DNA from 2 places in the Arthrobacter sp. BPSS-3 genome. Region 2 is predicted to be linked to the other one. Evidence: riboswitches for the same ligand, from Rfam matches in the RefSeq annotation. Region 2 holds a riboswitch; the other holds the start of a gene.

Region 1 (6,981 bases), on a different contig from region 2:
CGCATCGCGATGCCGTCGATCAGCAGCCTGCCGCCCAGCTGCTCGACGGTGCGGCGCAGGTGGTCGGTCCCGGACCGGCCGGTCCCCCCGGTGGTGATGACGACGTCGGCGGGCGGGGTGTCCTCGTCGTCGCCCACGGGTTCGGGGTCCTCCAGGGCGGCGAGCCATTCCGCGTCCCCGTCACCGATCTTGATCTCGCCGGCGGGGACGCCGCCGAGCAGGTCGACGACGGCGGACAGTTGAGGGCTGAAGGTGTCCCGGACCTCCCCCGGTTGGGGCATGCCGCTGGCGACCACCTCGGAGCCGGTGAAAACCAGGCGGACCACCGGTTTTCCCAGCACGGGCAGGGCGTCGTGGCCGGCGAGGGCGGCGAGGGCCAGGTGGGCCGGGTTGAGCACGGTCCCCTTGGGGATCAGGACCTCGCCCTCGGCCGCTTCCTCGGCGGCTTTGCGGATGTGGTCGCCGTTGCGGGGCTCCCCCGGCTTCGCGCCGCCGCCAAGCTTGAGCACCGGCAACTGGTCCTCGTCGGGGCCGATCACACCGCTCTCGCTGCGGAGCACGGCCTTCGCGCCGGCCGGGATCAACCCGCCGGTGACAATGGGACTGGCCTGGTGAGGGGCGAGGCGCTGCCCCGGCTCGGCCAGGATCCAGGGGCCGCTGCCGTTCACCGCCCAGCCGTCCATGGCCGAGGACGCGTAGTGCGGCATGTCGTGCAGGGCCGTGACGTCGGCGGAAAGGGTGCGGCCGAGGGCGCGGCGCAGGGCCACGGGGGCCGGCGGGATCGGGCTGGCGCAGTCGAACGAGAGCTCGCGGGCTTCCTGCCACGTGTGGGCCAGGTGCCGGTGCGCGGCGGGCTCGGTCCGGGCGTCGTCGGCGTCGTCGCGGGGTGGCTCGGACGTCATTCCCCGGGGGCCTCGGCGGCGTATTCCTTGGCGAGTTTCCGCGCGACGCCCATGGCGGCGCGCATGGAGACCTCGTCGGTGGCCTGGCCGGTGCCGGAGGCCAGCCCGGCGGCGAAACCGGCGATGAAGGTGGTCAGCGGTGCGGCCGGGCGGATCACGGAGTGCGCGGCAACCCCGGCGAGTCCCAGTACCTCGTTGATGTCGATGTCGACGCCGTCGAGCTCGAGGGCCTGGAGCAGCGCGCGGCACCAGTCCTCGAGGGTTTCGTCCTGGCTCTTCACGGTGGGCCTTTCATGTCGTGTGCGGGCGGCCGCTTCCGTTCCCGGCCACGCCGGGACGCGCGACCCCCAGGGCCTGGGCGTCCGCCCAGGTGTCGACGTCGTCGGTGGACCCGGGCGGCACGGGAACCGTCCGCAGGTCCAGACTAGCAAGCAGGCCGAACAACGATCCGCCCACCAGCGTGCCGTGCCGTGCCGCGTCCGCCACCGATCGTTGTAGCGCGGCCGTGTCATAAAGACCGGCCAACGGCTGGATCCGGCCGTCCGCGGAAACGGCGACGCTGCCTTCCGAGCCGGGCTGCGCCCGGGAGCGGTCGGCGAAGAGGGCGTGGACGGCGTCGGCAACCAGCGGCATGTCGCAGGCCAGGACCAGCGTCAGCGGCGCGGGGTTTCGGCCCGCCGCCCCGCCGCCGGCAAGGGCCTCGAGCCCGGCGGCCAGGGCTGCCGCGGGTCCGGCGAAGGGCGGGTCTTCACGGCACAGGAGGATGCCGCCCGGGAGGCTGCCGGCTTCCGGGCCCACGACGGCGACGCTGCGTGCCCCGGCCGCCGCGAGCAGCGACCGCTCCAGCAGGGTGTCCCCGCGAAAGCGGAGGGCGGCCTTGGGGGTTCCGCCCAGCCGGGAGGACCTGCCCCCGGCGAGGATGACGGCGTCGAATTCCACCCGCCCAGCCTAGCCGCCTGCGGGCGGCCGACGGTGCTAGTGCGCGGATTCCGGCAGCAGGAACGGGTCCCATGCGGGGGTAGGCTTCTCCAGCTCCTTGATCTGCCAGATGGTGCCCTTCGGCGGACCGGGAGTGAAACCGAGCTTCCAGCCCATCTCGGCCGGGGTGTGATCGCCCTTGACGTTGTTGCAGCGCAGGCAGGCGGCCACCAGGTTCTCCCAAGAGTCGGCGCCGCCCCGGGACTTGGGCTGGACGTGGTCGATGGTGTGGGCCGGTTTGGCGCAGTACGCGCACCGGTGGCCGTCCCGGCGGAGCACTCCGCGGCGGCTGACCGCGGTCACCGTGTTGTAGCGGGGGCGGATGTAGCGGTTGAGCAGGATGACGCTCGGCCGGCCGAGGATGTCCTGCGGCCCCACCACCGGGTCGTCCCCCTCGGCCACGACACTGGCCTTGCCCGTCAGCACGAGCACCAGTGCCCGGCGGAAGGTCACTACCGCCAGCGGTTCATATCCAGCATTCAGAACGAGTGTGCGCATCCGCATCCCTCTTCACGGCCGCACCCGCCAGTGGCACGAGGGCCGGCTGCCCTCTGCATGGTCAGGCTAAGGATCGACACCACAAGAGTAAACACGGGTGGCCCGGATTACCGAATTTCGGGCTCTGGGCCCTCCGTGGCGGATCCCGGGCCGGTCCGGCTCCGGGGCCTTCCGGCGAGAGCCCGAGGGCTTAATGGAAAAGGACCCCCGCCGGTGACAGGGGTCCTTTTCGAAGCTTCGCGGGAAGCGGGGGTCTTAGCCGCCGACGCGGATGAAGACCGGGCCGGAACCGACGTTGACGCTGTAGAGGGCGGTGGTGCCGCCGTTCCAGCCGCCGTGGACGGCCATGCCGTTGCCGACGTAAACGGCGATGTGGGCCATGCCCATGCCGCCGTTCTGGTAGTACGCGAGGTCACCCGGCTGCGCTTCGGCGGCGCTGACGGTGCGGCCCAGGGACAGGTAACCTGCCGGCCAGCCGTGGTAGTGGATGCCGACGGCGGCCAGGGCGTTGGTGGCCAGCATGGTGCAGTCCTGGGACACGCCGATCTGGGCGTAAGCGGCGGCGGCGATCGAGGCGCCCATGCCGCTGGTGGCGGCCGGAGCCTTGGTGGCGACGGACGCGTTGACCGCGGTGCCGGCAGCCGGGGTGGCAGCGGCGGTGTTGGCGGTGGTGTCAGCTTCCTGCACCTTGACGACGGGCTTCGGGGCCTCGACGACGGGGGCGGCCGCGGTGGTCACAGCAGGCTTCTCGTAGGAGATGGCGATGCTGGAGGCCGCCGAGATGGTGGCTGGAGCGGTGGACTGAACCTCGGTGGCGGAAGCAGAGGTGGATTCGCGCTGAACGTTGGTCTCGGCGGCGTTGGCCGCGATACCGCTGGTCAGGACCAGGCCCGAGGCAGCAGCGATAACCGCAGCCTGGCGACCCATGCCACCGGCGTTGTCGCCGACGGCCTTGGCAATGACAGCCAGCGAGTTGGTCTTGGTGACCTCCGCGCGGTGGCGTGCAATGGTTGCACGAGTAGTCATTTAGTTCTCTCTTTCGTGATCCTTTGTGTCCGCGCTCTTGAACAGGCGGGACTAAGGACGCTCCGGCATCTTGGGGGTACGCCGGATCGCCCCGAAACGGGTTTCTTTAGCGAAGGGTGTACTGCGAAGACGCGCCAAAAGCAGGAACTGCATTGCGTGAACCATCCCGGGCGCCGGCAAGGGCAACGCGGTGCATGGTCATCAGCGGGCTCGACTGAGCCTCGCCGGCGCGAAAACGCGCAGCATTGTGGCGTGAAGACACGAAAGTAGCCTCTCCCAATGCCTACGAGGTGAGCTGTCGGATTCGGATGGGAGTCACCCGGCCGCTCCGCTTCCTGGGAAGCTTTGCGACTTAACCCCTAGGCCCTCTTGCGAAGACCAAAATTGGTTCCCCCGCCCCTGCCAGACGATGTCATGCGAACGGACCTTGAGCGGTGGCAGAGTTAGGCAATCCACTCAAGAGCGCCAACTTCGGTGAAGTTGGCGTGCTTCATACGGTACAACAGTTCGGACTCAATGTCACATTCAGATCACGGCGTGTCACGGAAGTGTGAGCATTGCGAAGGGCTCTTCTAGAGCCAGCCCAGCGGATCAACGACGTCCCCATTGACCATCACCTCGAAGTGGAGGTGGCAGCCGGTGGAGGCACCGGTTGTTCCGCTCATCGCTATCACATCGCCACGGGAGACCTTCTGGCCGACGTGGACGCTGGATGACGACAAGTGGTTATACGTGGTCTCCAGGCCATTGCCATGGTCGACCACAATCCGGTTGCCGCCCCCGTAGGGGTGCCAGCCGGAGAAGGTTACGGTGCCGCTTGCTGCGGCATGGACGGCCGTCCCGCACTGGGCGGCGTAGTCCTGGCCGCGGTGGAATTCGCCCACCGCGCCGGTAATGGGGCTGATCCGGTAACCGAAGGGCGAAGCCGTGATCATGGTGTCCAGCGGGGCGCCGAGCGTCCCCGCGGATGCGGCGCGGGTGATGGAGCCGACGGATTGCGCGCTGAGCAGCTGCTTGAGCTTGCCGTCCGGGTCGCCCTTGGTGGTGACGGCGGTGCGGTTGAAGTCGATCTGGGCCGCGGCGGCCTTGACCTCGGGCTGGGCCGCCGCGGAGACAGATCCCGAGGTGGGGGCGTCGACGGCCAGAGCGGGGCCGGTAACGGGGACGGCCACGGTGAGCGCGATGCCAGCGGCGGCCAGGGTCATGCCGGCCTTCTGGCCCATGCCGGTGACGGCGGCGAAGTCTGCGACCTGGCGGAGCGGGCTGCGCCGGCTGCGGCGCTCGTCCCGGTGCGCGTCGCGGGGGCGCGGGGCGGTGACGTCGACGGCGGGGCGCGGCTCCGGAGCCGGGCCGGCGGCGCGGCGGCGCCCGCGGACGGTCTGCGTGCTCAAGTGGTTCCTCTCTGAAAAGCCTGCGAAGTTAGCTGTCGGATTCGGGTCAGAGAGTGCATAGACCCGGTCCGCCGATGCAAGCATCCAGGCAGAGAGGCACCCGGAAATGGTGTCCTCAGAGAGTTCGCTTGCCGCTAGCGGACTTCACCCCAAGGCCGGAATTACCGGCCGGTAGTGGTTCCCCCGCCTCTGCCAGAAGGTGATTCGCACCCTGATCCGCTGGCAGAGCTCGGCTTCGGATCAGGTAACGCTTTAGTCTCGGTACTAGTCGATAACTATAGGGGATTAAGACCCGTAGTAATAATTTCGTTATCTCCTAGACGGGCTAGTAAACAGCACCCTTACGGTATGCTTCCGCGTCGACCTACCCGCGGGTAACGAAAACGTGGGCGGCGACCTCGGGCGGCAGCTCGAGCGCGCCCTCAATGTCGGGGACGCGGACGGAGATGTACTCCCCCACCCGCTCCAGCGAGACGGTGGCCCCGGGCCGGATACCGCCCTCGTCCAGCTGCACCAGCAGCTCGGGTTCCACCTGGATGGGTTCGGCAAGCCGGCTCACGGTGATTCTGGAGTCCGCGGCATATCCCGCCATGGCGTCCAGGAGGTTGACGACGCCGTCGGCCTGTTCCGCCGTCGGCAGACCGCCCAGTTCGGCGAGGCCCGGGATGGGGTTGCCGTACGGGGAGACGGTGGGGTGGTCCAGCATCTCGAAGATGCGGCGCTCAACCCGTTCGCTCATCACGTGCTCCCAGCGGCAGGCTTCCTCATGGACATAGGCCCAGTCCAGGCCGATCACGTCGGCCAGCAGCCGTTCGGCGAGGCGGTGCTTGCGCATCACCTCGGTGGCGCGCCGCCGACCCACCTCGGTCAGCTCCAGGTGGCGGTCGCCGGAAACCACTACCAGCCCGTCGCGTTCCATCCTGCCGACGGTCTGGGAGACGGTGGGTCCGGAGTGGCGGAGTCGCTCGGCAATGCGGGCCCGGAGCGCGACGATGTTCTCTTCCTCAAGCTCCAGAATGGTCCGAAGATACATCTCCGTAGTGTCGATCAGATCCGTCATCCAGCTCAGCTCCTTGAGCGCCGTCCTTGCGTCATTCCACCGTACAACGTGCGGGGTGCGGCCACCCGGGATCCGCCATACGCTCCGGACAGCCTAGCCTATTGTGAATTACTCCGGATAATTTGAGGGCCGACTTCCTGACCGGACTATGACAGCCCGTTTTCCGGCGCCGGGGCCGCCGTCGGGCAGAATGGAAGCGGTCCTTACCGGCCGACCAGCCACCTCTCGCACCCAGCCGACCATTGGAGCCATTGTGAGCGACACCAGCATCACCATCCCCGCGAACCTTCTTCCCAAGGACGGCCGGTTTGGCGCCGGGCCCTCGAAGGTGCGCCCGGAACAGATGGAGGCCCTGGCGTCGGCCTCGGCCACCCTGCTCGGCACCTCGCACCGCCAGGCCCCGGTCAAGAACCTGGTGGGCTCGGTCCGTTCCGGCCTCAGCGACTTCTTCCGCGCCCCCGAGGGCTACGAGGTGGTCCTGGGCGTGGGCGGCTCCACGGCGTTCTGGGATGTCGCCAGCTTCGGGCTCGTGGAGAACAAGGCCCAGCACCTCTCCTTCGGCGAGTTCGGGTCCAAGTTCGCCGCGGCCACGAACAAGGCGCCTTTCCTGGCCGAGTCCTCGATCATTAAGGCGGAGCCGGGCACCCGGCCCGAGGCGCGGGCGGAGACCGGTGTGGACGTCTACGCCTGGCCGCAGAATGAGACCTCCACCGGCGTGGCCGCCCCGGTCCGGCGGGTGGCCGGCGCGGACGAGGGCTCGCTGGTCCTGGTCGACGCGACCTCCGCCGCCGGCGGCCTGGATGTCGACGTCGCGGAGTCCGACGTCTACTACTTCGCGCCGCAGAAGAACTTCGCCTCCGACGGCGGACTGTGGCTTGGCCTGTTCTCCCCCGCGGCCCTGGAGCGGGCCGCCCGGGTCAAGGCCTCCGGCCGCTGGATCCCGGACTTCCTGGACCTGCAGACTGCCATCGACAACTCGCGGCTGAACCAGACCTATAACACCCCCGCGCTGGCGACCCTCGTGACCCTGGACGCGCAGGTGCGCTGGCTCAACGCCAGCGGAGGCCTGGACTTCGCCGCGGCACGCACCGCCGACTCCGCGGGACGGATCTACCGCTGGGCCGAG
Region 2 (6,981 bases):
CGCGGCTGGCCTCACCGCGGGAGGCGCTGGCGGCCCGGGAGGCGCCACCGCCTCAGCTGAGCTCGCCGCACTGTTGAAAACCTCGACGGCGAAATGGTCGGGAGTCGTCTCCGGCGCCACCTCCGCCGCTGACCTGGAGCTCGCCACCGGCACCAACGTGATTGCCCTCGGCGGCTGGAACGGCGGCGACCCCTATCCCACCCTGGCCCACTTCCAGGCCATGGTGGACCGCGGGGAGATCGGCTACTTCATCGCCGGCGGCGGCATGGGCGGTATGGGCGGCGGCCGGAGCGGAAACTCCGAGGTCGCGGCCTGGGTTGCCGCCAACTACCAGGCACAGACCGTCGGCTCCACCACCGTCTACAAGCTGGCGGGCTAGGCCATGACTGCTTCCACCGAGCTCACAAGCACCGGGTCCGCCGTCACTTCGCCCGCCGGGCCCGGGCCCGGAGCAAGCCCGGCGACTGAGGCTGCCGGCTCCGGCCGGCGCCACCCAGGGTGGCGCGGCGGCCGCCGTCGGCACCTCCGGCCGCAGGCGTCCGGACTCCCGCACACTGCGCTGCCCCGGCGCCGGGCCATGGCGCAGCGGGCGGAACTGGCCGTCCTGCTGATCGGAACCGCGATGCTCTACCTCTGGAACCTCGGTTCCTCCGGCTGGGCGAACGCCTTCTACTCCGCGGCGGCGCAGGCCGGCTCGCAGGACTGGACGGCCTGGTTCTTTGGCTCGTCCGACGCGGCAAACGCCATCACGGTGGACAAGCCGCCGGCGTCGCTCTGGGTGATGGGCCTGTCCGTGCGGCTTTTCGGGCTGAGCTCCTGGAGCGTCCTGGTGCCCGAGGCTCTGATGGGCGTCGCGACGGTCTGGCTGGTCTACCTGGCCGTCCGCCGGGCCGCCGCCCCCGCGACGGAAGACGCTCGGCTGGCCCACCGCGCCGGACTGATCGCCGGTGCCGTGATGGCCCTGACCCCGGTGGCCGTGCTGATGTTCCGCTTCAACAACCCGGATGCCCTGCTGGTCCTGCTGATGACGGCTGCAGCCTACGCGGTGCTGCGCGCCATCCAGGACGGCCGGCTGCGCTGGCTGCTGCTGGCCGGGGTGCTGCTGGGCTTCGGGTTCCTGACCAAGCAGCTGCAGGTGCTGCTGGTGGTCCCGGGCTTCGCCGCGGCCTACCTGCTCGCCGGGCGCGCCGGCCTGGGCCGGCGGCTGCTGCACCTGCTGGCGACGGGCGCGGCGATGGTGGTGGCGGCCGGCTGGTGGCTGGCCGCCGTCGAGCTCACCCCTGCGGCGGACCGGCCCTACATCGGCGGCTCGCAGGGCAACTCCATCCTGGAACTTACCTTGGGCTACAACGGCCTGGGCCGGCTCAGCGGGGACGAGACCGGGAGCGTCGGCGGCGGCAACGGCTGGGGCACCCCCGGCCTGCTCCGGCTTTTCAACAGCGAGTTCGGCGGGCAGATCGCGTGGCTGCTGCCGTCGGTGCTGCTGCTGGCGGCCGGGCTGCTGTGGCTGGGCCGGCGGGCACCACGGACCGACGCCGTCCGCGCCTCCGTGGTGGTCTGGGGCGGCTGGGTGCTGGTCACCGGGCTGACGTTCAGCCTGATGGCCGGCATCATCCATCCGTATTACATGGTGGCGCTGGCCCCGGGGGTCGCCGGGCTGGCCGGTCTGGGGTCGGTGCTGCTGTGGCAGCGGCGGGATCAACCCGTTGCCGCCGGGACGCTCGCCGCCGCGGTGGCCGCGGCCGGTTTCATGGCTTTCGAGCTGCTGGGCCGCACGCCCGCGTTCGTTCCGTGGCTGCGCTGGCTGGTTCTCGCCGTGGCGCTGGCCGCGGCCGTCGGCGTGATGGTTCCGGCCATTCGGGCCCGGGCCGCCGGCGCTGTAGCCGCCGGGACCATTGGGCCACTGTCCCCGGGCGGTACGACGGCGGCGCTGTTGGGACGTACGACGGCGGGGCTCGCCGTCGTCGCGGCCCTCGCCGGTCCCTTGGCGTACTCGCTGTCCACCGCCGCCACCGCGCATTCCGGCTCGATCGTCAGCGCGGGGCCTGCGGTGGGCGGCCGGGCGGGCCTGCCGGCCATGTTCGGCGGCACGGGCGGAACCATGGGCACCGCGCAGGGCAATCCCTTCGGCCCGACCAACGGCGCCGGGGCCAACAGCAACGGGACCAACGGCACCGTCCGCAGCCAGGGCGGGGGCATGGGCGGGGGTATGGGCGGGCTCCTCGGCGCGACCACCCCGTCGTCTGCCCTGGTGGATGCCCTCGAAACGGACGCCGGCCGCTACACCTGGGCGGCCGCCGTCGTCGGGTCCAACAACGCCGCCGGTTACCAGCTCGCCACGCAGCTGCCCGTGATGGCCGTGGGCGGGTTCAACGGCACCGACCCCGCACCCACGCTCGAGCAGTTCCAGCAGTACGTCGCCGACGGCCGGATCCACTACTTCATCGCCGGCCGCACCATGCAGGGCGAAAGCGGATCCGACGACGCCGCCAGGATCGCCGACTGGGTGGCGGCCACCTACCCCGCCCAGAGCGTCGGCGGCACCACGGTGTACCTGCTGGCGAAGTAGCCGCTCCGGACGGTCCGCCGTTTCGACGGTTCCCTGCCGAATAGACGTCTCCAAGCGTCGGGCGTGCGGGGAACCGTCGAAACGGCCCGAAAAGCGGGGCCAGCCCACCGCGAATCGGCAACCAGCCACACCGCGGCGTTACCTAAATGTGACATGAGGGAGAAAGTCCGGTACCGTTTTTATGGTGCGGCCATCGATCTGGCCGCATATCCGGGTCTGACGCCAAACTCTGCCGCTTCCCGGATTCCATGGATTGAGGCAGAGACGGGGAACCCAGAGTTCCCGGGCACCTGCATCCATGCACCCCTTGGGGTAAAGCCGACTCGTTGATCATCCGAGCGGCCGGATTTCTCATCCGAACCCGACAGCTAACTCCGTAGGCGTTGAGAGGCGAACATGACTGAACACAAGGCACCCGTGCGCCTAAAAGGCGCTAAACGCACCTCCTCGGCCGACGTCGCGCGCCACCGCGCCGACCCGGCCCAGGGCTCGGCCACCCGAGGCCGCGCCAGCTTTGGCTCCAAGGGCAAGCTCACCGCCGTCGCACTGACCGCGGCCGCAGTACTGCTGGGCGCCGGCGCCGCAGGCCAGGCCACCGGCACTACTGCCCCGGCCGCGACCGCCACCCAGGCACCGGCCCTGCAGCTCTCCGACCTGGAACGGCTCGGCAGCTACACCCCGGCCACGGCACCGGCCAGCGTCGAAGCCCAGGCCTCCAAGGTCATGCCCGAGACCCCGGCGCCGTCCACCCCGGCCCCCGCACCGGCTGCTCCGGCTCCCGCGGCGGCACCCGCCCCGGCCCCGCAGCCGGTGGCGGTCGACGATCCCGCCGGTGCCCAGGCCTACGCCGCCTCGCAGCTGCCGGCCCACGGCTGGGCCCCGAGCGAGATGCAGTGCCTGATGAAGCTCTGGACCCGCGAATCGGACTGGAAGACCACGGCCACCAACCCGTCCAGCGGTGCCTACGGCGTGGTCCAGTCCCTCCCGGCCGAGAAGATGGCCAGCGCCGGCGCGGACTACATGACCAACTACCGCACCCAGATCAACTGGGGCCTGCAGTACGTGCAGGAGCGGTACGGCTCCCCCTGCGGCGCCCTGAACTTCCACTACGCGAACAACTGGTACTAAGCCGCCAAGGCTGACGCCACCCCGCGCAGAGACAACAAAGGCACCGGATCTTCTCAGATCCGGTGCCTTTGCTGTATCCCCGGGCGGCCCGTTCAGCGGCCCGAGGGAAAGCGGACGCGCTACCCGGCGATGCCGTAGAGCCGGTCGCCGGCGTCGCCCAGGCCGGGGACGATGTAGGACTTCTCGTTCAGCTTCTCGTCGATGGAGGCCAGCACGATCGTGACGTTGGCGTCGGAGAGCTCTTCCTCCAGCTTGGCCAGGCCCTCGGGGGCGGCCAGCAGGCAGATGCAGGTGACGTCGGAGGCGCCGCGCTTGAAGAGGAACTTGATCGCCTCGCGCAGGGTGCCGCCGGTGGCCAGCATCGGGTCCAGGACGAAGATCTGACGGTCGGTCAGGTCCTCGGGGAGCCGCTCGGCGTAGGTGATGATGTCCAGGGTTTCCTCGTCGCGGGCCATGCCCAGGAAGCCGACCTCCGCGGTGGGGACCAGCTTGGTCATGCCCTCGAGCATGCCAAGGCCGGCGCGGAGGATCGGGACCACCAGCGGGGTGGGCTTGGTGAAGGCCGTGCCGATGGTGGTGCTGACCGGCGTCTCGATGGTGACCGGTTCGGTACGGACGTCGCGGGTTGCCTCGTACGCCAGCAGCGTGACCAGCTCTTCGGTGAGCTGGCGGAAGACGGGTGACGGGGTGTTCTTGTCCCGCAGAACGGTGAGCTTATGGGCCACCAGCGGGTGGTCGACAACGAGAGTGCGCATGGGTCAAAACTATCATCCGGACGCTTCGGACCGACCCCGCCCGCCGGGGGTCCCGGCGTCGTCGGCCACCCCGCGACCATGCGCCGTTTCGGCGTCGTGGTGCCCGTCCGGCGCCTTCTCGCGCAGGCGCTGGCCGTTGTCGAAGGTGGGTGCCGGGCCGGTCCGTTCCCGGTGCCTGATCACGTGGAACAGCCGATGCGCCAGGATCACGATCCCCACCCAGCCCAGGCCCAGCGCCCAGCCGAAGATCACGTCGGTCATCCAGTGATGGCCCAGGAACACCCGGCTCATGCCCATCGCGATGATGAAGAGCGCCCCGGCCGTGATCAATCCCACCCGGGCGATAGTGCGCTGGACCTGCAGGCAGGTGAGGTAGACCACCAGTGAGATCACCACGGTGGTGTTCAGGGTGTGGCCGCTGGGGAACGACGGCGAGTTTTCGTAGGGCGGGACGGCATCGGCGTGGTCGGGGCGGGTGCGTCCGATGAGCTTCTTGCCCAGGGAGGTAGCGGTGACGGAGACTGCGGCCGCCCCGCCGATCAGGATCAGCGGGCGCCAGGTCCGGGTCCGCCAGATCAACAGCGCGGTGAGGATGCTGGCCAGGATCGGCATGCCGATGCCACCGCCAATGTTGGTGAACCCAGTAACGAACGCATCCAGACCGGGGCTGCGGAGCCGTTCCATGGCGGCGAGCATGGGCTTGTCCAGGTTGGCCAGGCCGGCGTCGTCCACTACGTTGTCGTAAACCTCGGCGCTGGTCAGGGCCAGCGCCACCACCGCGATGCCGCCCAGCAGCATGGTGATCCAGAGCGCGGCGTAGGGCACCACCCATTTGCCCCAGCGCCGCATCAGCCAGCTCTCAGTCCTGGTGCTCACTGCGTTCTCCCGACGTCCGGTGCACCCACGGTGCACAGCTTGCTTAGGATCGAAACTACCATTGAGCCATGACATCGCCCGAGCCCCGCCATGCCGAGTGGATGGGCCTCGCCCTGAGCGAGGCGCGGCAGGCCCTCGCCACCGCGGACGTGCCGATCGGGGCCGTGGTGATCGGCCCGGACGGCACGGTGCTGGGCACCGGCCGGAACGAGCGGGAGGCTCTCGGGGACCCGACGGCGCACGCCGAGATGGTCGCCATCCGGGAAGCGGCCGCGCGGCTTCGCGAGCGCCGTGCCGACGAGGGGGCGCGCGACGACGGCTGGCGGCTGGCGGACTGCACCCTGGTGGTGACGCTGGAGCCGTGTGCGATGTGCGCCGGCGCCGTGGTGCTGGCCCGCATTCCCCGCGTGGTGTTCGGCGCCTGGGACGAGAAGGCGGGCGCCGCGGGGTCCGTCTTCGACATTCTCCGCGAGCGCCGGCTAAACCACTGGGTGGAGGTCTACGGCGGCGTGCGGGAGGACGAGTGCGGGGACCTGCTGCGGGACTTCTTCGCCGAGCACCGCGGCGCCTGATTCCGGTTCTTCGTCCCGGCCCCTCCCCTGATCCTGCTTAGCGTTCGGCGGTGGCCGTCGTCGACGCCCGCAGCGCGTCGATGCGCTTCCGGCGGGAGGCCGGGGAATCGAGGCTGAAGGCCCGGAAGTCGCCCAGATCCTCCCGGATCCAAACCTCCACCTCCGCGATCCGCCGGCTCACCGCGGGCGTCAGGTAGCCGAACACCCAGGCGGCGATCTTCCCGGTCTCCGGGTCGTACTGCCAGAGTCCGATGATCCGGCCACGGTCCAGGATCGGGTGGTCCGGCAGGTCTGCCTGCAGTGCCAGCGAGCTGAGCCCGGCCTTGCGGTGGTCCGCCTCGTCCAGCAGCTCGGCCGCGTTCCGCCGCAGCAGCACCAGCGAATCGGTCCCGGCGAGCAGCTGGATCTGTTCCTCCGCGGGGGCGGTGAAGGCGGCGAGGCGGTCGACGTCGTCGGGCAGGATCCACAGCACGGCACTGTCCTTGCCCGCGTCCCCGGGGAGCGGGACGTCGACGGCGCCGGCTTCCGCCAGTGCCGCGCGGGTCTGCGCCACGGTGAAGCCCGTGAACCACTGGGACTGTTTAGCGGTGGCGCCGCCGGTCCAGCCGAGGTAGCGGCGCATCAGCAGGGCGCGGACCTCCTCGTCGGTGAGATCGCTGGTGGGCAGGTCCCAGGCCTCGTAGGCGTAGCGCTGCCGGTCCAGGCGGCCGTCGGCAGGCACCCTGCGGATGCGGCCCTCCGCCTGCAGGATGCCCAGCGCCGCCGGCAGCGTGGTGGCGGCACCCTTCTTCTTCCCTTCCTCACCCAGGCTTTGGACCGCGTCGCCGAGTTCCTCCTTGAGCTGCCGCGGGTCCAGCGGGGTACCGGCCTCGGCCAGGACGTGCCGGACCTGTTCCTCGAGCAGGGTGATTTCGCCGCGGTCCACGCCGAGCCGGGTCAGAACCGAGACGGCGGCCTCCGCGGCGGGGCGGCCCAGGCGCAGCGCCCAGGCAAAGTCGTCGCTGCCCAGGACGTAGGTGCAGCCGCGTGCCGTGGGAAGTTCCAGGATCCGCTGGGCGTCGACGTCGGCGTCCACCGGGCC

What was found. Region 2 has a riboswitch for cyclic di-AMP ahead of ACFVY3_RS11315 (hypothetical protein). Riboswitches for the same ligand answer to the same signal wherever they lie in the genome.
Region 1: another riboswitch for cyclic di-AMP. It lies ahead of ACFVY3_RS12310 (M23 family metallopeptidase); the one in region 2 lies ahead of ACFVY3_RS11315 (hypothetical protein).

What each region holds. Positions count from the first base shown of each region.
Region 1 covers NZ_JBIMMV010000007.1:135,039-142,019, forward strand. Annotated here, with positions in the region: gene ACFVY3_RS12285 (molybdopterin-binding protein) at 1-902, opposite strand, end outside; gene ACFVY3_RS12290 (DUF6457 domain-containing protein) at 899-1,183, opposite strand; gene ACFVY3_RS12295 (NTP transferase domain-containing protein) at 1,194-1,841, opposite strand; gene ACFVY3_RS12300 (HNH endonuclease) at 1,878-2,378, opposite strand; gene ACFVY3_RS12305 (NlpC/P60 family protein) at 2,634-3,404, opposite strand; cyclic di-AMP (ydaO/yuaA leader) riboswitch at 3,671-3,864, opposite strand; gene ACFVY3_RS12310 (M23 family metallopeptidase) at 3,977-4,795, opposite strand; cyclic di-AMP (ydaO/yuaA leader) riboswitch at 4,798-5,040, opposite strand; gene ACFVY3_RS12315 (metal-dependent transcriptional regulator) at 5,160-5,855, opposite strand; gene serC (phosphoserine transaminase) at 6,109-6,981, shown strand, end outside.
Region 2 covers NZ_JBIMMV010000006.1:165,300-172,280, reverse strand. Annotated here, with positions in the region: gene ACFVY3_RS11325 (ArnT family glycosyltransferase) at 1-379, shown strand, start outside; gene ACFVY3_RS11320 (ArnT family glycosyltransferase) at 383-2,569, shown strand; cyclic di-AMP (ydaO/yuaA leader) riboswitch at 2,780-2,967, shown strand; gene ACFVY3_RS11315 (hypothetical protein) at 2,966-3,697, shown strand; gene upp (uracil phosphoribosyltransferase) at 3,817-4,452, opposite strand; gene ACFVY3_RS11305 (phosphatase PAP2 family protein) at 4,465-5,328, opposite strand; gene ACFVY3_RS11300 (nucleoside deaminase) at 5,397-5,900, shown strand; gene ACFVY3_RS11295 (DNA glycosylase AlkZ-like family protein) at 5,938-6,981, opposite strand, start outside.